4 regions of the Nostoc sp. DedQUE07 genome follow, and region 4 is predicted to be linked to each of the others. Evidence: predicted binding sites of a transcription regulator. Region 4 holds the regulator's gene; each other region holds the start of a gene.
What was found. Region 4 encodes NtcA, which controls nitrogen genes in cyanobacteria. Its sites were predicted from a motif close to TNTGTANNNNNNNNTACANA; they were not measured.
Positions count from the first base shown of each region.

Region 1: a site for NtcA is predicted at 2,331-2,350, ahead of rpe (ribulose-phosphate 3-epimerase). Genes of this name have one in related genera too.
Region 2: a site for NtcA is predicted at 1,274-1,293, ahead of RMZ95_RS23090 (DUF3120 domain-containing protein). Genes of this name have one in related genera too.
Region 3: a site for NtcA is predicted at 2,477-2,496, ahead of glnA (type I glutamate--ammonia ligase). Genes of this name have one in related genera too.

Region 1 is NZ_JAVRCC020000068.1:20,707-26,192, reverse strand. Features, by position in the region: gene RMZ95_RS30665 (HetP family heterocyst commitment protein) at 251-601, shown strand; gene rpe (ribulose-phosphate 3-epimerase) at 1,597-2,304, opposite strand; gene RMZ95_RS30655 (S8 family serine peptidase) at 2,494-4,089, shown strand; gene RMZ95_RS30650 (serpin family protein) at 4,488-5,486, shown strand, end outside.
Region 2 is NZ_JAVRCC020000034.1:34,864-40,349, forward strand. Features, by position in the region: gene RMZ95_RS23085 (undecaprenyl-diphosphate phosphatase) at 25-849, opposite strand; gene RMZ95_RS23090 (DUF3120 domain-containing protein) at 1,296-2,075, shown strand; gene psbU (photosystem II complex extrinsic protein PsbU) at 2,802-3,230, shown strand; gene nadB (L-aspartate oxidase) at 3,380-5,056, shown strand; gene RMZ95_RS23105 (hypothetical protein) at 5,200-5,406, opposite strand.
Region 3 is NZ_JAVRCC020000024.1:77,870-83,355, forward strand. Features, by position in the region: gene RMZ95_RS18955 (ferritin-like domain-containing protein) at 1-221, opposite strand, end outside; gene RMZ95_RS18960 (hypothetical protein) at 614-814, shown strand; gene glnA (type I glutamate--ammonia ligase) at 930-2,354, opposite strand; gene apcB (allophycocyanin subunit beta) at 2,711-3,220, shown strand; gene RMZ95_RS18975 (hypothetical protein) at 3,371-3,496, shown strand; gene RMZ95_RS18980 (XisI protein) at 3,484-3,819, shown strand; gene RMZ95_RS18985 (DUF29 family protein) at 3,959-4,393, shown strand; gene RMZ95_RS18990 (TlyA family RNA methyltransferase) at 4,394-5,212, shown strand; gene RMZ95_RS18995 (Calvin cycle protein CP12) at 5,354-5,486, opposite strand, start outside.
Region 4 is NZ_JAVRCC020000004.1:168,640-174,125, reverse strand. Features, by position in the region: gene RMZ95_RS05010 (ABC transporter ATP-binding protein) at 1-729, opposite strand, end outside; gene hisB (imidazoleglycerol-phosphate dehydratase HisB) at 1,227-1,868, opposite strand; gene fabI (enoyl-ACP reductase FabI) at 1,950-2,726, opposite strand; gene ntcA (global nitrogen regulator NtcA) at 3,106-3,777, shown strand; gene RMZ95_RS04990 (DUF3084 domain-containing protein) at 3,946-5,436, shown strand.

The DNA of each region.
Region 1 (5,486 bases), on a different contig from region 4:
AAAAATATGCAAACTTCCCGGAAATTGCCTAATTCAACAGTAGTAAGAAATATAAGCGTGTGAACCAAGAAAATTCATTTACTTATGGATTTTTATCTTTTGTAAACATCTCACACCGCTCTATTGCTAATAATTGGCCACAAGCAATTCAACCTTTTCAAAAAGGCTAGTGCAGTCTGTACGCCTCAATTGAAACACCAACAATCGCAAAAAAAGAAAATAGTTTACTTCATCCAGGATAACTAAAACTATGATGAATCATGACATTGCTGGTATTAGTAGTAACTTAGATAAGACAGTAAAAGCTCAACAATTTGACAAAGTAGTTGAGGCAATTCTTGCCGGGAAGTATTCCTGGGCATGTGTTTTAATGCTGCGATTTGGTGGTTATAATCCTCTCCATTACATTCCATATCGCACCTATAATCGATTGCTCAAAGAAAATTCTCAAGCCGATAGAACAAAACAACAGCAAACTGAAAATCTAAAAATGCTGAAACACGCTCATGATTCTCGGTCTGAGAATAATGTGTCATCAAGCTGCTTAAGCAAAATTAAAGACCTAGCTTATCTAGAAGTAGCTAGAAAGCAAAAAGCATAAATCCTTGGTGGGAGTTTAGACCAGAGATTGACATAGCAAATTAACGAACATCAATCAAGCACATCGCCATTAAAACCAGAAAATGTTCAAGACGTTTCCTTGAAATCCTGTGGATTCAATTAAAAAGTATTTGGAATCAATAGATTCTGCTCTAAAGCTGATTGATTATCTGAAAGCCTGCGATGCTAATTTAAAATTTATAGCATGGCAGGTTTTCTATCGCAGTCATTAATTTTATAGATTTGGCAAAAATCTGCCAAAATGGCAAATATATACTAATGATATTGGTAAACTAATAACAACCACAACTTCAACCAAAATAGAGGTGATTTGGCAAGCAAGTTAATTTAAAAAATAAAATCAACGATTAGTTCTAACTATGAAATAAATCAAACTGATTACAAAAGTAGTCAGCATTTCATGGAGTAAATAACTCCTAGACCAAGACCAATAATTCAACTGTTACTACTGGTGGTTCTTTTTCTGAGGAAGTCTGAGCAAAGAGAATTTGGGGAGGTGGATTCCCCCAAGCCAAATTTTACACAGCTTTCACTGACTGCAGACGGTGCGAGTAATGCTCATAAAACTTTCTATCCTGTGATTGGTGTTGCTTTAGTTAATAAAGCAAACGCTTAACATCAATTCCAGGAACGGAAATAGAAAAGTTGCGGTGAAATTGTTGTCCTTGGCTGATAGAACTAGTAGCTTATACGCTTCTCTTTCGGCTATTGTAATCCTAGTCCTCCCAACCGGGATTATCTTTAGTTTCTAAACTTTCAATTTATATAACACTACTGGAAGTTCAAAACTTGAATAGCTTCCAGTTTTTTATCTGTATATAAAAAAAATAAGCTAGGCAAATTGCCCACCTTATTTTTTGTGAAAACTAGACATTTGGTGAAATTTATCTAGAATCCTTGTAGAGACCTAGCACAGCTACGTCTCTACATTCTTTTTGACTTCCATATTTAATAATTGGTTAATTCAAAAAGGAATTAAACCTTAGCTAATTCTGGAGTAGGACTCTTGCTGTTGCGAATTGCTGTAATAGCCTCAGCATAATCTTTAGCATTAAACACAGCTGAACCAGCGACGATCGCATTGGCTCCCGCTTCCAAAACTTGCCAGGTATTATTTGCCTTCAGCCCCCCATCCACTTCAATCCAGGGGTCAAGACCGCGTTCATCACACATTTGGCGTAGCTTGCGGATTTTGGGTAACACACCAGGGATAAAGCTTTGACCACCAAAACCAGGGTTGACGCTCATAATTAGTACTAAATCACACAAATCTAGAACATATTCAATTAGCTCTAGAGGGCTACCAGGATTAAGTACAACTCCAGCTTTCTTACCAAGCTCTTTTATTTGCCCCAAGGTGCGGTGTAGGTGTGGAGAGGCATTATGCTCGCAGTGTACGGAGATAATATCGGCACCCGCTTTAGCAAATCCTTCTACATACTTTTCTGGCTCCACAATCATCAAATGGACATCCAGAGGCTTAGTTGTAACCGGACGAATCGCCTCCACAATCAGAGGGCCTATCGTAATATTAGGTACAAAACGACCGTCCATTACATCAACATGAATCCAATCTGCTCCGGCTGCGTCTACGGCGCGAATTTCGTCACCCAGACGGCTAAAATCGGCTGATAGGATAGATGGAGAAATTACAATGGGCTTTTGAGATAGGTTTTGGGTCATGGCTAGTGGGTTTTTAAGCGTCCTCGTCTGTAAGCATTGTAACAAAGCATTGAGCAAGACTCATAAGTTTGATCCCGGTCTTTTTGCAGGAGTAGAAAGCAGAGGGAAAATAATAACTCCGAATTCCTAGCTCCTAACTCCTAACTCCTAACTCCTAACTCTTGACCAATGACTAATGACAAATAACAAATGACTAAAAAACTAACCTGGATAATTTGGGGATTAACTGCTTCTTGTCTGAGTGCGCCGGTAATTGCTTCGGCTTTAGAGTCTGCTTTGGGAACTAACGGTATTGATGCTTTGAAGCTACACCAAGCTCCTTATAATTTAATCGGTCGCAAGATTGCTATTGGTCAAGTGGAAATTGGTCGACCGGGAATGTTTGGGTGGGATAAGGCGGTGTCTAAAAATCGTGCCATATCTTTAGCAGCGGTTTTCTTACGCAATGGCCCAGCTAAGTCTAATACTGGTGTTGACCCCCACGCCTACAATGTCGCTGGTGTGATGGTGAGTCAAGACAAAGCTTTGCCAGGAGTTGCGCCGGGAGCGCGATTGTATTCATCAGCAGTGGGTTCCACTAAAAACATGGGTCAGCCAGAAGAGTGCTTATCGGCACAGCACATAGCGCTCCAAAATGGTGGTGATGTCCGTGCGATTAACTTTAGCTTTGGGGAACCTCTGAGCCGCGATCCTCGACCGGAAGCTACTTTAGACGGCAATGCTTTATTAACTTTATGTGTTGACTGGTCTAGTCGCGCTCATGATGTTTTGTATGCGATCGCAGGCAACCAGGGCAAAGGCGGCATTCCTATTCCTACAGATAATTTTAATGCAATCAACGTGGCTTTTTCATCCCGCCGAGGGGGAGTTTTTAACAAAGTAGACGTGGCTAATCTGGCGGGTGTTAACCAAGGGGTGAATCAAAGACTAGCTGGAAAGGAATTTGACCTTGATGGGCGTCGCGCTATCAGTTTAGTTGCTCCTGGTAATAATATTCCTTTGCTCAATCCAGATGGCAAATTGAACAAGGTTACAGGTACTAGTTTTGCCGCGCCTCAAGTTACAGCTACCGTTGCTCTGTTGCAGGAACTTGCAGACCGACAGATGCGGACAAAACAACCCCACTGGAGCATTGATTCTCGGCGTCATCAAGTGATGAAAGCTGTATTGCTGAATTCAGCAGACAAACTTCTAGATAGCGGCGATGGCTTAAGGTTGGGAATGACTCGGACGCTAATTGATAAGCAAAATCAAAACTGGCTAGATTCTGATGCTTATAAAGATCCAAAGATTCCCTTAGATGCCCAAATGGGAGCGGGTCATTTGAATGTATTTCGCGCTTATCAGCAATTTAATGCTGGTCAATGGCAAGCATCAGCTGCGGTACCGGCTATTGGTTGGGATTATCGCACAGTTGATGTTGGAGCATCTGTTGACTATATATTAGCAAAACCGTTAAAGCAGGGAAGTTTTGTTGCTGTCACCCTGAGTTGGGATCGATTGGTAGAACTCAACGATAAAAATAAAAACCAGCAATATGATGTAGGCGAAAATTTTCGCGATCGCGGCTTAAATAATCTCGACCTATACTTAGTAAAAGCTGATGCTCAAAATTCGGAAGCTGGTGCTGTTTGCTCCTCAATCAGCCAAATTGATAGTGTAGAACATATTTTCTGCCCCGTTACTGCTACTGGCAATTACAAAATCCGCGTCCAATTTCGTCAAAAGCTCAATGAAGCGACTCAACCCTACAGTTTAGCTTGGTGGAGTGTACCTATTAATTGAAATAAGTTAGCACAAATATCTGTGTAAAATTACAGCGTTTTTCTCGTTCCTATACAGAGCATGGGAACGAGATTTCGTGCCTCTGAGAAATGTTATTCGATCTATAAAAACCTCACAGAAGTGGTTATTTTTGATCGCGTAGCTTACAATACGTTTATACGTAAAGATAAAAATTCTTTAAGAAAAAAATTTTTTATAAGTCGTCTGTATAGCCGTCTCAATCAAGAATTAGCAACTCCACAAGTTGTGTTTAATTACTCTAAGCTACTAATTTGCTGTTACGAAAACTGTAACAGTCCCATTTTTCTATTGGAGTAAATGCAATAGTTAATCATTGACACAGTATCTGCGTCAACTCTGAGCACAAATCGGGAATCTTTGGCAAGTGAGGTAGCAAAATGAATCGCCATAAATTGAGTGATGCGAAAGAAAATTTCCTGCAAAGACGTTACGGTGTTAGTCTAGGCAGACGTTATGCTTTGGCAGCTGCAAGCGTTGTTCTATTCAGTGTATTAGGGTGTTCTCAAGTCGATAGTAATAAAAGTGCCCTTGCCCAATCTAGTTTACCTCAGCCAGAAACTCCATTGCAAAAAAAAACAGCCAACACTGATACAAAAATTGTTGAGTCTAGCAACAAGTTTGGCTTCAAACTATTTTCAGAAGTTCTGAAAAACGATCGGGGTGATAAAAATATTTTTATCTCACCTTCGAGTGTTGCGATCGCTCTTGCTATGACTTATAACGGCGCTAGCGGCTCGACTCAACAAGCAATGGCAAAAACCCTGGAATTACAGGGGATGACTCTACCAGAAATCAACTCTTCTTATGCGGCGGTATTAAAACAGCTTTTAGACAATTCGGATACGAAAGTGCAATTGAAAATTGCTAACTCACTTTGGGCAAATCAAAAAGTTAGCTTTGCACCAGGCTTTCTCAAAAGAACCCAGGACTTCTATCAAGCCAAAGTCAGCAATTTAAACTTTCAAGATGCCGCCGCATCTAGCATTATCAATAATTGGGTCAAAGAAAATACTAACGGTAAAATCACTAAAATAGTTGAAAAAATTGAACCAAATCAGGTATTATTTCTGATTAATGCCATATATTTTAAAGGTAATTGGAGTAACGAGTTTGACAAGAAAGAAACTGCTCCATATCCTTTTTACATCACATCTAACAGGCCAAAACAACACCCAATGATGTCACAAGAGGGTGATTATAAATACTATGAAAGCGAAAAATTTCAGGCAGTTAGTTTACCTTATGGTAAAGATGGTAAGATAAGTTTTTATATATTCTTACCCAAAAAGAATTCTAACCTCAAAACATTTTATCAAAACTTGAATGTTGAGAACTGGGAAAAATGGATGACTCAGTTCAACAATCAAAAAGGGTTT
Region 2 (5,486 bases), on a different contig from region 4:
CTAATGACTAATGACTAATGAATATTATCCTTTCCAACCAGCTGCGATCGCTAGTAAGATTGCACTACCGAATGCTAATCTATACCATACGAATATCAAAGTGTTTTTGGTTGCTAAGTATTTGATCAAAAATGCAATTGATAGGTAGGAAAAAATAAACGTTGAAATAATTCCTAAAATTAACAGTGCAACAATGTTATCTGGCAACTGGTGAGCTTGAAACAACTTGAATATTTTCAAGCTTTTGTACAGCGTCGCAATTGTAAGAGTTGGAAACCCTAACAAAAATGAGAATTTTGCTGCTGTAGCACGTTCTAATCCTAAAAATAAGGCAGTTGTCAACGTCGAACCAGAACGAGAAACGCCCGGAATCAAGGCAAGTGTTTGTCCCAATCCAACCAAAATACCATCCTGAATCTGCAATGACTCAAAACCGCGCTTACGAGTGCCAATTTTTTCTGCTAGAGCTAGTAAAAGTGCCATAATAATTGACATGATGCCAATAATTAATGCACTCTCAGGTAAAATATCTTTCAAAAGGAAGCCGAAAATTAAAGCCGGCAGTGTTCCGACGACAATACCGACAAGAATCTTCCATTCTTCGCGTTGCCAGTCTTTGGCTTTTAGTGCTTCGATTCCACCTTTGACAATACTAGAAATCAGCGACCAAAAATACCCCACAATTGCGATAACGCTGCCGAATTGAATCGCATCAACAAAATCTTTAGAACCTAGTTCTTTCCAACCAAATACCTTGGTAAAAATTATAAGATGTGCAGTACTACTGATTGGTAAAAACTCTGTAATACCTTGAACAATACCTAAAATAAAAGCTTGAATAAACTCCATATACAATTAATACCTTTTTCGTGTGATAGAGATCGTGATGAACATTGTTTGGCTGAGTTTAGCTGATGATGTTGCTTTATATACTCTCTATTGCACCCAATCTTGTAGAAAACTCAATTTGACCGATCGAAAACATCATCGAAGACGCTGACTATGTTCTTACACCCGCCTCAATAAGTCAACGCAATTTGAAAAATTCATCAAATTTTAATATTTAGCAGACTCATAGCAGCTGACTTTTCACCTCTGTGTAATCCCTTATTTATAAGGAACTACAAAGGAGTTCTGTATCAGTGGAACTTTAATGGATTCGTCTGGCGCAGAATGTTTTGTTTGGTTTGCACCAGCGCTTGTGGAAATTTTAGTATAATTACAATGCCCCAGGGGGGGATTTGAAAATGTGATATCTTAAGTAAAATAAAGTTTAGTAACAAATATTAAAAACTTTGATTAATAATACACTGTCTTCCTACAGCGTTTCTACCCCTTCTATTGATACTGAGTTGGATTTAGCTGATACTGCGCAAAACGGTATCAGACAATTGGAATCTACACTTTCCCTTTCTTCCTCTTTACCCTTATCTCCTTCTACCCGACAAACTTGGTTAGTGTTTGCAGCAGCGGTGTTTTTGGTAACAGTGCCAGTATTTATAGAAGCGCCAATAGTGCGATCGCTACCAAGTCTGAGTTTAGCGCTGACAGGATTTTGGGTATGGCTCAGTTTTGTATTAATGTCACGTCCTGCAACTTACGTCTGGGGCGATTTGCTCTTGGGGTTTAGCTGGAGTTGGTTAGCAGGAGCGATTTACTGGGGTTGGTTACGTTGGGAACCTTTATGGCATCTGCCTGTGGAATTTATCGGTTTACCGTTTGCTTGCTGGTGTCTGGCAAAGAATTGGGGCAAGGTAGGTAACTGGTTTTATTTAGGTTCTTTACTCGGTACAGTTTTAACAGATATATATTTTTATATAGTAGATTTGATGCCCTATTGGCGGCAAATTATGAGAGTAGATGCAGATGTAGTACCGCAAATCTTACAAAATGCTCTCATACAAGTACAAGCACCTTGGGGACAAACTTGGGCGATAATTCTCGCCGTAGTGCTATTAACAGTAGGAATTTCAGCTTTAGGTCGAAATCAAAGACACTGGTATGCCTTTGGTGGCGCAGTTTTAAGCACAATTTTGGTAGACAGCCTATTTTTGTTAGCTGCGATCGCAGCGTGAAGAAGGTAGGAGACACTATATAGGAATCCATTTTGATTCGGAGAAATTATTTGCGTAGGGAGGGAACAGGGAACAGGGAAGAAGGAATAAAAGTGTACTGAGTTTTTTTCAAAAATCAAATACGAGTCCTATTATATGTTGATGTTGCAATGAGCGTGTGGGCTTCTCTTACTGAAACTTTTCCCAGCCCAATCTACGGCACATCAAAAATGATGCTGTAGATGATTAATTAGTTAAGAAATATTACATAAAAATCGATCGGCATCAAGTCTTTTTTGGCAAGGTTTTCGATCTTAGAAATCGTGCAGTTTTGTGTCTGCTTGAAAGGTAGAATCAGCCACCCCGAAAAGATTTCGTCAAGCAGAGAATGCTGCTGGAATCGTCGATGTAACGCTATTGCAGCCATACAGGCACTCTTTCCACGATGAAAATTTTTGGCAAAAGTATAGTCAAACCCAGTAACGGTAAATATTGTGGATATTAATACGCTGTATATTAGTTTCTGATGACTGCTGTGTTGACTAAGCTATCAGCTTTTGTCCTTTGTCCTTTGTCCTTCGTCCTTTGTCAGTTGTCAGTTGTCCTTTGTCCCTTGTCAGTTGTCCTTTACAAATGACCAATGACCAATGACCAATGACCAATGACCAATGACTAATGACTAATGACTAATAACTGTTGTTAGCTTAAAACTTTTATTGCTGTTTGATGGAAAGAGGTAGAAAAATCGTGAAAGGATTGGCGCGTTTATTAACAGTGTTTAGCTTGTTACTTAGTTGCTGGGGATGGTTGGGAACAACTCAGATAGCCCAAGCTGCTAGTTTCAACAGTTTTGCTTTTCCCCAAGTCCCAGTTCTGGCAATTGAGCGGCAGAATCGGGCAGACGCTAAACTAAGAACGGAATTTGGTAAAAAAATTGATTTGAATAATACCAACGTCCGAGCTTTTCAACAGTTTCCAGGGCTTTATCCTACCTTGGCTAAGAAAATCATCACCAATGCTCCCTACCAAAAGGTAGAGGATGTATTGGATCTTCCAGGATTGAGCGATCGCCAAAAACAAACCCTGCAAGCCAACCTCGATAAATTCACCGTGACAGACCTAGAGCCTGCCTTCAATGAAGGAGACGATCGCTTTAACAACGGTATCTACAGATAACTGAATTGCAGTTAATGTAGCAAATAGCAGCCCACTCCTGATTCTAGGGAGTGGGAGATGATATGAGTTAGGAGTTAGGAGTTTTGAGTTAAAAATTCAAAACTCCTAACTCCTAACTTCTAACTCCTCACTTCCCCCTACACATTACCTTGTCTCAGATAGATATTCCCAGCCAATTTGATGTCTTAGTAGTCGGCGCTGGTGCCGCTGGACTATACACAGCGCTATGTCTGCCAGAATCCTTGCGAGTCGGTTTGATTACCAAAGAAACCGTTGCTTTATCCGCTAGTGATTGGGCACAAGGTGGCATTGCCGCAGCGATCGCGCCAGAAGATTCTCCCACGCTGCACATTGAAGATACGATCCAGGCGGGTGCAGGTTTATGCGATCGCACCGCTGTTGAATTTCTCGCCGAACATGCCCCTAGCTGCATTCAATCCCTAGTTAACTTGGGGGTAGCTTTTGACCGTCATGGTCAAGCCTTAGCTTTAACTTTGGAAGCCGCCCATTCTCGCCGCCGTGTTCTCCACGCTGCTGACACTACAGGCAGAGAAGTTACTACTACCCTCACCGCTCAAGTATTACGTCGCCAAAATATTCAAGTCATTCAGCAAGCTTTGGCTTTGAGTTTGTGGATTGAACCCGAAACTGGTTGCTGTCAGGGAATTAGCCTGTTTTATCAAGGTAAAATCACCTGGATAAGAGCTGGTGCTGTGGTACTAGCAACCGGTGGCGGCGGTCAGGTATTTGCCCAAACCACTAACCCGGCAGTGAGTACCGGTGATGGGGTAGCGATCGCAGCTCGTGCTGGGGCTATCCTCCGCGATTTAGAATTTGTCCAATTTCACCCGACTGCTCTCACTAAACCTGGTGCCGATCGCTTCTTGATCAGCGAAGCTGTACGCGGTGAAGGGGCACATCTCATCGATAATGAAGGGCGGCGTTTTGCTTTTGACTATCACCCTGCGGGTGAACTTGCGCCTAGAGATGTGGTCAGTAGAGCAATTTTCAGCCATTTACAACGTACTGCCCTTGATTTGGCTACTGCTCATGTGTGGTTAGATATGCGCCCCATCCCCGCTGACAAAATTCGTCAGCGCTTTCCCAATATCATCAAAGTTTGTCAGCATTGGGGAGTTGATGTCTTCCACGAACCAATTCCTGTAGCGCCAGCTGCCCATTACTGGATGGGTGGAATTGTTGCGGATCTGATGAATCGCACAAATATCTCTGGTTTGTATGCAGTGGGTGAAACCGCTAGTACTGGAGTACATGGAGCAAATCGCCTTGCCAGTAATTCCCTGTTAGAATGTATTGTGTTTGGGGCCCAGATGGCTGATATTAAGTTAGAAAATATTGGGCTATCCTCAGAAATACCAGTGCTGCCGTTACGGAAATTTAATGCCGATCCTAGTGAGTGGCACATCCAACAAGCACAGCTAGAAGCACTCAGGGAGAAGTTACCGCGTCTAGTGTGGGAAAGTGCTGGTATTTGTCGGGAGCAATCAAGGCTGGAAAGTGCGATCGCGACTATTGAATCTTGGCAGCAAGATTTTGCCGCCTTGCCTTTAACTCAATTCTTGCTTGCTTTACGTCCAGCAGAACCCGCTAGTTTTGACCTACCAGATGTTGAACGGCAATTGGGACTTTGGGCAGAAACCCGCAATTTAATAGATGTAGCTGATTTAATTCTCAAAAGTGCTGCTTTTAGAACCGAAAGCCGAGGCGGACACTTCCGTTTAGATTATCCTCAACCAGACTCAAATTGGCAAGTTCACACACTTATACAAACAAATCATTGGTGGAAATCTCCACTATTGTCTTGAATAAACTACCTTAAATAGCCTGATGGTTTTCGCAACCCTAAGTACAACATCTTGGAATCAGCTGTTAAGTACAAAGATGTGGTGTCCAAGACGGTAGTTAATTCATCGCGTTGCTCACCAGAATCTAAAATTCAAAATTGCCATCAGCGAGTGCCGCTACCATTATGACTGTCGGGACCACCATAATTTGGTGGAATGTATATGTCTTGTAAATTTTGAGAATTGACCTTGCGGGCGATTAAGGTATTACTGCTAGTAGGGCCAAAAGAATTAGCACTTGCAGTACTGAATATACCTGTGCAATCGGCAATTTTTGGGATCAGTAAATAAGCACCTATGCAGAATATCATAAACTTTGTGATTCGGAAGTTACTCTTCATATATTTCAGTAAATTTACTAATTTTTTTATTTCAAAACGTATTTTTTAGT
Region 3 (5,486 bases), on a different contig from region 4:
CGAGCTTCATCTGAGACGTGATGAGACAAATCCCGGATCAGTTCCCGTGGCTGTCCATTCAGTTGTTCAATTACCTCAGTTAGGTCTTTGCAACTGCGTTGTTCGCTGTAACGGTAGCGATTGAGAGTAATTAGATGGATTTCGCGATCGCATACCACCCGTTTTAATATATCTCTGGCACTCAAAACATTCTGAAATTTACGCGGATAGGTAACTGCCATAGTTTATGTAAATTTTTGTAAATCTTTATTCGATCGTAACTTAATTTTTTGCAACTGCTGTATTCGTGTCGCTTCACCGAAAAAAAAATCAAAGTTACAAAAATTAATCACTTGAGTTGACCTTAAGTGTAGAAAAAAGTAACGAATAAATGTTCAGCCTTGGGTAAGGTGTGTTTTTTTAGGTTAGACCAATCTGAAGCTAGATGATTTTAGTTATCAAAAGTAGATTGGGAAGATTTTTCCGGCTTTTGGAAACAAATACTTGATATTGTCAGCAAAGGCAAATATAAACTTTTGCAAAAAGTAGCTTATGTTACAGAATTTTTGTTATATTAGTCTTGTAAGTAAAAAACCAAAAATTATATATTCACAAAATAGAGAGGACTATGGTTATGTCTATCGCAGATAAATCCCGTGCGTTAATGGTGCGCGAACATCAGCAAGTCAAGAATCGCCAACAATCTATGCTGATGCGGGCTGCACAAGAACTTGGTCTTCCTGAAGAAGCATCCCACTACTGGAACCCGATTCAAGGGAAGGTTGATGCTAACACTCGGATGATTTATGGGCCGAGTCATGCTTCCATGAGCTAAGTTTTAAGGTTGATTTTTTGAGTGAATATCTCAACCGACAACTCTAAAAAAAGCCACCCTTTACTCTAGGGTGGCAAAACTTACTTATTACTTTTTAGTTAGATACGACTCTTAATTAAGCATCGTAATAGAGGTAAAACTCGTAAGGATGAGGACGCAGCTGCAACTGTTTGACTTCGTTACCTAGTTTGTAGTCAATCCAATTTTCGATAAAGTCTTCCGTGAAGACGCCTGATTCGGTCAAAAAGGCGTGATCTTTTTCTAGTGCTTGCAGAGCCAACTCTAAAGAACCTGGAGTTGAAGGAACCTTTGCCAGTTCTTCTGGAGAGAGTTCATAGATATTCTTATCTAAGGGTTCACCAGGATGGATTTTGTTCTTGATGCCATCGAGACCAGCACAAAGCATTGCAGCAAATGCCAAATAGGGGTTAGAAGTAGCATCTGGACAACGGAATTCCAAACGTTTGGCTTTGGGGTTAGTACCAGATAAAGGAATACGGATAGAAGCAGAACGGTTCCCTTGGGAGTAAGCCAAGTTCACAGGAGCTTCATAACCAGGTACTAGGCGCTTGTATGAGTTGGTGCTAGGGTTGGTGATTGCCAACAGCGCTGGGGCGTGTTTGAGAAGACCACCAATGTAGTACAACCCCATATCGCTCAAACCAGCATACTTATCACCTGCAAACAGAGGTTGGCCGTCTTTCCAAATGGACTGGTGACAGTGCATTCCCGAACCGTTATCGCCAAAAATTGGTTTTGGCATAAAGGTAACGGTTTTGCCGTATTTCTTGGCAACGTTCTTGATGACATATTTGTAAATCATCAACCAGTCAGCCGCTTCGATCAACTTACCAAAACGGAAACCTAGTTCGCACTGACCACCAGTAGCAACTTCGTGGTGATGCTTTTCAATGGGTACACCTAATTGTGCCATCGTCAACAGCATCTCTGTACGGATATCTTGGAAAGAATCCGTCGGTGAAACTGGGAAGTAACCTTCTTTGAAGCGTGGTTTGTAACCCAAGTTGGGTTTGTTATCTGTACCAGCTTTACCGGAATTCCAAGCACCTTCTTCGGACTCTAAGAAGTAGTAGCCTTCGTTGGCGGTTTGGGCAAATCTAGCACTGTCAAAGATGAAAAACTCAGCTTCAGGGCCAAAGAAGGCTGTGTCGCCAAGACCAGTGGAAACCAGGTAATCTATTGCTTTTTGGGCAATAACGCGTGGGCAACGATTGTACCATTCACCCGTGCGGGGTTCTTTAATACTACAAATTATACTTAGCGTTGGGACTTCCATGAATGGGTCTATCCAAGCAGTGTTGGGGTCGAGTACCATCGTCATGTCCGATTCGTTGATCGCTTTCCAACCCCGGATGCTGGAACCGTCAAACGGTACGCCATCAGTGAATGCAGTCTCATCGATTTGGTTTTGGTACAGTGTGAGGTGCTGCCAAGTCCCTACTGTATCGATGAATTTGAGATCGATCAGCTGAATTTTTTGGTCTTGGATCAATTTCAAGACTTCTTGTGGTGTTGTCATTGTTACTCCTTCTCTACCAATTTCCTAAAGTAAACCAAAATCTTACATTGCATCCTAACCCTACCGATCTCAATCAGGCCGTGACACACCAGAAATATCTTAAATACTAGACATTAGCTGATTTTGTAGCTTGTGCTACAGATATCTGGATTATCAGGTTATATTAACCTTTCGGCGATCATCTGTACAAAACTGGAAAGTTCATCATATAGGGTCAACTTTGACATAAAATCCTTATGTAGTGGATAGATTGTTTTTGTGCCGAATCTATTTTTAATAGCACAAAAATTTACTGGTGCATAAGTGCAGCCAAATAAATATCAAACCATAAATAGCAATGATTGGGAGAAGAAGGAATGCGCGATGCAGTAACAAGTTTAATTAAGAATTATGACTTAGCTGGTCGTTATTTTGACCGGAATGCGATCGATAGCCTAAAGTCTTACTTTGATAGTGGTACAGCAAGAGTACAAGCGGCGGCGGCAATCAATTCTAATGCGGCTGGACTTGTCAAGCAAGCTGGTTTACAGTTATTTGAAGAACTGCCAGAATTGATTCGCCCTGGTGGAAATGCTTATACAACTCGTCGTTATGCAGCTTGTCTGCGCGATATGGACTACTATCTGCGCTACGCCACTTATGCGCTGGTTGCTGGGAATACCAATGTGTTGGATGAACGAGTGCTGCAAGGGCTGCGGGAAACTTACAATTCTTTAGGAGTACCTATTGGCCCTACGGTTCGCGGTATCCAGATTCTCAAGGAGCTAATTAAGGAGCAAGTAGCAGCAGCAGGTGTGGTTAATAGTGCTTTTGTAGATGAACCATTCGATCACATTACACGTGAGTTGAGCGAGATAGATATTTAGATTTTAGGTGGGCAAGGTGTCTGCCCCGACATAAACTTAAATAGCGATCGCACTTTGGTTTAATGGAGCGATCGCTTTTTTGTGAACTCTAGACGTTGAGAAGGGCTTTATTCAAGATTTTGCCTGCAAAGGGCAAAATCATAACCAGCAATTCCCAAGCGGGTTTACGAAGGTATATTTTCCGAACGCTTTGGTCAGCTAATTCTTAATAGTATAAGAATAAACCTAATTGTCTTTGACGAGCAACTAGAAAGGATTATCAGATGGATAAGCTAACTCGGTATCGTGAAATTATTCGTCAGTTGATATTTGACTATGCTAGTCACAAGCCTGCTAACGGTCAAATAGACACAGAAGCAGTCATTGACTCGGAGCGAAACGACTACGAAGTGTTACACATTGGCTGGGATGGAGTGCGCCGCGTACATGGTTCGGTGGTACATATAGATATTATTAATGATAAAGTGTGGATTCAATATGATCGTACTTCTGAGCCAGTTGCAGAGGCATTATTAGAAGCGGGTATTTTGCGCGAAGATATTGTCTTGGGTTTCCATCCTGCTGAACTACGGCAATACACCGATTTTGCTGTATCTTAATTATCTGAATATTGTGTATTTGCAAAGAATAATACATTTAAGTAGCGATCGCTTATAGATGAAACGCATTAGCCTATCTTATCTAAACTGGAACCTCTATAAGCCACAATAGAAGTTGCCGATGTTTGAGGCGCTGATGATGGAAGAATTATTAACTCTGAAAGACTTGCTTGTTAAAGGCGATGTTCAAGGAGCATTGATTATAGTTGAAGAATTAGAGGAAATGAGCCGAAATGACATAATCAAAACGATTCGTAGCTATGCAGTGATTTTGCTGTTGCTTCTGATTAAACAACAAGCGGAAAATCGCACGACTCGTTCTTGGGAAGTCTCAATTCGGAATTCAATTCGGGAAATTCAACGAGAAAATAAGCGGCGCAAAGCTGGGGGCTATTATCTTACGCCAGAGGAATTGTTAGAAATTTTAGCAGAAGCCTATTTAAATGCCATCGATCGGGCTTCTCTAGAAGTAGAAGAAGGTCGTTATGAAACCCAAGAATTAGAAAAGCTGGTTAACCAAGAAGAAATTATTAATCGTGCTTTGGCTTTAATCTTACCAGGAGAGTCTAGTTAATTGGCTAAACAGCGACTCGACACACTATTAGTAGAGCTAAATTTATGTTCTTCTCGCGCCTTAGCACAACGGTTAATTCAGGCGGGGGAAGTTACTGTTAATCAGCAGTTAGTTGATAAACCTGGTACTGAAGTTGATATTTCGGCTCAAATAAATATTAAAAAGCGATCGCCTTTTGTTTCTAGAGGCGGTGAAAAACTCTCCAAAGCTTTATCAGTATTTGCCATTCCCGTAGTAGAGCGCATTTGTTTAGATGGTGGGATTTCTACTGGTGGTTTTACTGATTGTCTCTTGCAAGCTGGAGCAAAACAAGTTTACGGTATTGATGTTGGTTACGGACAAGTTGACTGGCGGTTGCGAAATGATTCGCGGGTGATTTTACGGGAACGCACCAATTTACGGCAACTACGACCAGATGAGTTATATGGTGAAAATGACCCGATTCCTGATTTGGCGGTGGTTGATGTATCGTTTATTTCTTTAACTAAGATTCTGCCTGCTTTGTGGCAACTAACTCAAGCTAACCGAGAAGCTGTATTGTTAGTCAAGCCACAGTTTGAAGTCGGCAGATCCCGTGTGGGTAAAAAAGGTGTTGTACGCGATCCAAACGACCAAGCTGATGCCATTTTCCAGGTTTTGCAAGCTGCCCACGAATTAGGATGGAAATACAAAGGCTTAACTTGGTCGCCGATCGTTGGCCCGGCTGGGAATATCGAATATCTTTTGTGGTTGGCAATAGAAAGTGAAACACCACCAGTTGATTTAGAAGCAATTAAGCAAATAACGCAATCAGCAACAACTGATTTACGCAAGAGTTAAAAAAGAATGCAGAATTCAGAATCAATTAGTCAGGGACTTAAACCGATATGTTCAGCGTTCGACTGAGCGCTCACGCCGAAGTCTGCACTCTGACTCCAATTCATACTGAATTCTGATTCCTGACTCCTGAATTCTTTCTTATTAAAGGTCGTAGATTAGACATTCTACGGAATCTGGATGGCGATCGCAGTAATTTTCCAAAGAGGTTTTTTTGGATTTTGCTTGATGTTGGTGAGATTTTTCAGCCTGCAATTCTTCTACAATGTCCCACGCT
Region 4 (5,486 bases):
ATTGAGCGAACCAGAGCAAATTAGTTCACCTTGAGCGAGGATGGCAATGCGATCGCAAATCTGTTCTACTTCACTAAGAACGTGGCTGTTGAAAAAAATCGTCTTACCAGCAGCTTTGAGCGCCAGAATAATTTCTCGCATTTGGTAGCGTCCCACCGGATCGAGACCAGACATTGGTTCATCTAGAAAAACCAAATCTGGTTCGTTAATTAGCGCCTGTGCCATACCAACACGCTGGAGCATTCCTTTGGAATAGCGGCGCAAAAGCTTTTTACGGGCATCAGCTTGGGATAAACCCACTAATTCCAATAGTTGGGGAATGCGCTGGCGTTGGACACTTTGGGGAATTTGGAATAACCCAGCAGCAAGCTGTAAAAACTCCCAACCAGTGAGATAGTCATACAAATAGGGATTTTCTGGCAGATAGCCAATATGTTGCTTAACACTGCGATCGCCTATTGGCTTATCCAATAATAATCCCCGTCCAGAGGTAGGATGAATAATTCCCAGCAATAATTTTAAAAGGGTGGTTTTACCAGCGCCATTAGGCCCCAACAGCCCAAAGGTTTCGCCTTTGTAAACCGTTAAAGAACAGTTTTTGAGAGATACGACTTTTTGATTTAGCCAAAAACCAGTGCGATAGGCTTTTCGCAACTCAGAAGTTAGGACTACTGGCGGAGTGTCTGTCGTATTAAGTTGAGAATTAGGGTCATCTGCAACAGACTTCATCTCGGTTAAATCACTATTTATCAGCTTGGTATTAATTAAAAATTACCCAGTAGGCTGATAATAACCATCACAAACGAGTGTGTCAATTAGCTCAAACTGGTGAGTGGGGATTGGGAAGACAAGGGTAGATTTTTCCCAATGCCGAATACAACTCTTGAAGAGGCTGCGCCCGAAGCGTAGCTATGCCGCAGGCTTTACGACTACGCGCTAGTTGAGCGCAGTCGAAACTCAGTACAAGTGCCCAATGCCCAATGCCGCATGGCACGCTTGTTAACGGCAAACCTATTATTCGTAAGGCTTTTGGGTGTGGGGTGTGGGGTGTGGGGTGTAGTGAGCAAGAAGTTCATTGATGTTCGCACGAGGATTGTACTTTTCTTACTTTTTCCCTACACCCTACACCCTACCCCCAACACCCAGCCCTAGCAGGGGTTTTATCTTTTCTTAGTGCCATTCGCCCAATGCTCAATGCCTAATCCCAATATTCAATTTGACTCCTGTCATAGAACTCCCTTAGAACTGGGAATAAAGCCAGCACGTCGGGGGTCAATTTCTACCGCCTGCCGTGTTGCTCTTGCAAAGGCTTTAAATGTCGCTTCAATAATGTGATGGGAATTAATACCATCCAGTTGCCGAATGTGCAGTGTCATTTGGCTATGGTTCACCAAAGCCACAAAAAATTCTCGCACCAGTTGGGTGTCATATGTTCCTACCCTCTGAGTAGGAATTTGCAAGCCGTAGCTGAGGTGAGGCCGTCCAGAAAAGTCTAGCGCTACCTGAACTAAGGCTTCATCCAGTGGTGCAAGAAAATTACCAAAGCGGACAATGCCTTTTCTGTCGCCTAGTGCTTGGTTGAAAGCTTGCCCTAAAGTAATGCCTACATCTTCGTTGGTGTGATGGTCATCAATTTCCCAGTCTCCCTTGGCTTGGACATCTATATCAATCAGCCCGTGGGAGGCAATTTGATGCAACATATGATCCAAAAACGGAATGCCTGTTCCTGCTGTGCAAGTTCCTCTACCATCCAGGTTGATGGTAACTTGCACATCAGTTTCACCAGTAGTGCGGTGAACAGTGGCAATCCGAGAAGTTTCAGTTAGGCGATCGTAGTTTGAATTAACTTGGCGATTGGTTGTTTGCATGGGGAGTGAAAAGAGTTAGGAGTTAGAAGTTAGGAGTTAAAAATTCATAACTCATAACTCCTAACTCCTAACTTTATCGCGTCACATTCCCATAATTTCATATCCTGCATCTACATATAGAATTTGTCCGGTAATCCCACTGGACAAATCACTACACAAGAAAGCCGCAGCGTTGCCTACTTCTAGCTGAGTGACGGTGCGTCGTAGGGGAGCTACTTCTTCTACATGATGAATCATATCCAAAATTCCACCCACTGCTGAAGATGCCAATGTACGGATGGGGCCTGCGGAGATGGCATTCACGCGGATATTTTGCGGCCCTAGTTCAGCAGCCAGGTAACGCACACTCATTTCTAAACCCGCTTTAGCAATTCCCATAACGTTGTAGTTGGGGATTGCCCTAACACCACCTAAATATGTCAGGGTGACGATACTACCTCCCTCTGTCATCAAAGGTTTCGCTGCACCACTTAATTGCACTAATGAGTAAGTACTAATTTCTAAGGCGGTGTTGAAGCCAGAACGAGAGGTTTGGCTAAAATCTCCACTTAAATCGTCTTTGCTGGCAAAAGCCAGACAATGGATGAGGATATCTAGCTTTCCCCACTGTTCGCGAATTGTCTCAAAGGTAGATTTAATTTGGTCTTCATCTTGGACATTACAGGGAAGAAATAAGCTGGGGTTAAGAGGTTCTACCAACTCCGCGACTTTTTTCTCCATCTTGCCGCGTTCATCCGGCAGGTAAGTAATACCCAGGTTTGCTCCAGCTTTGTGCAGTTGTTGGGCGATGCCCCAAGCGATCGAGCGGTTATTGGCAATACCTGTAACAAGGGCATTTTTTCCAGTCAGATTTAGCATATAAATTGTTAATGCGATCGATCATTAGGAGCATACTAGAATCTGAGGCACGTTTTGTCTTTGTTTTATACAGGCTTGACAAAAATGAATATTGCTAAGGGTGTTTGCTGTGACAAAAACCTTGATTTTTTATAAAGATATTCTCAAGATATCTTTATTTGTTCTTCAAAAAACCTTTTGAATATAGCTATTGGAAGTACTTATCAACAATTAGTAGCTGAAAGGATCAACAATTATGTATCATTATAAACAAAGAGTTATGAAGAGATTAGTTGGAGTATAGGAAAGTACAGAAAGGTTGACGGTGCTTTATTCATTTTTCGGGTGTATTCTTAGGTAATCAGTTTTTGTTTTTCCGGCATTGGGTAGGGGAAGGGAGATGATCGTGACACAAGATAAAGCCCTAGCAAATGTTTTTCGTCAGATGGCGACCGGGGCGTTTCCGCCAGTTGTGGAAACGTTTGAACGCAATAAAACGATCTTTTTTCCTGGCGATCCTGCCGAACGAGTTTATTTTCTTTTGAAAGGTGCTGTTAAACTTTCCAGGGTGTACGAGGCAGGAGAGGAAATAACGGTAGCGTTGCTGCGGGAAAATAGTGTTTTTGGTGTATTGTCATTGCTGACAGGAAATAAGTCGGATCGGTTTTACCATGCGGTTGCATTTACGCCTGCGGAATTACTGTCAGCACCAATTGAACAAGTGGAACAAGCACTCAAGGAAAATCCAGAATTATCAATGTTAATGCTGCGAGGTCTGTCTTCGCGCATTTTACAAACAGAGATGATGATTGAAACTCTTGCTCACCGAGATATGGGTTCTAGGTTGGTGAGTTTTTTGTTAATTCTTTGTCGGGATTTTGGCGTTCCTTGTGCAGATGGGATCACAATTGATTTGAAATTATCTCATCAAGCGATCGCAGAGGCAATTGGTTCAACTCGTGTTACCGTTACTAGGCTACTGGGAGATTTGCGTGAGAAAAAAATGATTTCTATCCACAAAAAGAAGATTACTGTGCATAAACCTGTTACCTTAAGTAGACAGTTCACATAAAAACAATTGGAGAAAGGGGAATCGGCGCGTGTTCTATTTTGAAAAATGACACTAATAGCTAGAGGTAAATCTAAAATTGAATAATTTCAGCTATTGCCAATTTCCACTTCTTTCCAGACAATGCTTAAAAGTAGTAGGCTGTATCAGGAAGGATTTCGGTAGCTAAAGATGACCACCGGATACATCCTCATCGCAGCAATTTTGATTCTGGGAGGCGTAATTGCCACCGTGGGCGATCGCATCGGCACACGAGTTGGCAAAGCCCGCCTCTCACTTTTTAAGCTTCGTCCAAAAAACACCGCCGTACTAGTAACAATTTTTACTGGTGGTTTGATTTCAGCATCAACGTTAGGGATTTTATTCGCTGCCGACGAAGGTTTGCGAAAAGGAGTCTTTGAGTTAGAAGATATTCAAACAGACCTCAGACAGAAGCGGGAACAGCTAAAAACCGCAGAAACGCAGAAAAGTCAGGTAGAGAGCGAGCTAAACCAAGCAAGAATTGCTCAAGCAAAAGCACAACAAGACTTGCAGGCAATTAATCAATCCTTGCAGGCGGCAAATGCCAAACAGAGGGAAACGCAAGCCCAGTTGAATCGCACTATTAGTCAACAAGCTCAAACTCAAACTCAACTCCAACGCACTCAAGGCCAGCTAGGACAAGTTGTAACTCAGTACCAAAAAGCCATAGCTGAGTTGCAAAGCGTTTCCAATCAGAGAAAACAGCTACAGGCGGCAGTTGAACTCTTGAAGACAGAACGACAACGACTGTATGCAGAAGCGAAAAAAGCCATTGACGAAGCCAAAACAGCAATTGAAAAACGCGATCGCGAACTTGCTAACCGTCAAGAAGCCATAGAAGCGCGCGATCAAAAAATTGCTCAACTGGATCAACTGATTCAAAAGCGTAACGTAGAAGTTGCAGCACGAGAGCAAGTGATTGCCAAACGGGAATCGCGCCTCAAAGAATTGGAAGCACAACAGGAGGAACTAGAACAGGAAGTTGCCAGACTGGAAAAATATTATCAGTCCTACCGCGACCTGCGTTTGGGTAAGCTGGCTTTAGTTCGCGGTCAAGTTCTGTCTGCTGCTGTAATTCGTGTTACTCAACCTGCCGCTGCTCGTCAGGCAGTGGTACAACTTTTACAAGAAGCCAATCGCAACGCCAACCTCGAATTAAGCGAACCTGGTGCAAATTCGGCAAACTTAGAGCTGTTGCGCGTGACCCAGGATCGGGTCGATCAATTAAGCAAGCAAATTGGCGATGGTAAAGAATACGTCGTGCGAATTTTTTCTGCTGGTAATTACGTCAGGGGAGAAAAGCAGATCGAATTTTTTGCGGATACAGCCCAGAATCAACTGGTTTTTTCGGGAGGCACGGTGTTAGCCACGACTACTGCTGATTCCCAAACCATGACATCTTATCAGTTACAGCAGCGGCTAGAAATACTGATTTCTGCTTCCCAATTTCGTGCCCGTAATGCCGGAATTGTCGAAAATGTGCAAGTAGAGGGGACTTTTCTGCGCTTTGTCAGCCAATTAAGACAGTATAATCAACTTTTGGAGATCAAAGCGATCGCAGCAGAGGATACTTATACAGCCGGGCCATTGAGAGTAAAATTGGTAGCAATAGTTAACGGAAAAATTATTTTTAGTACTTAAAAAATTATTTGCACACTGTTATTAGTAAGATTTAAACATATTGAACAGCA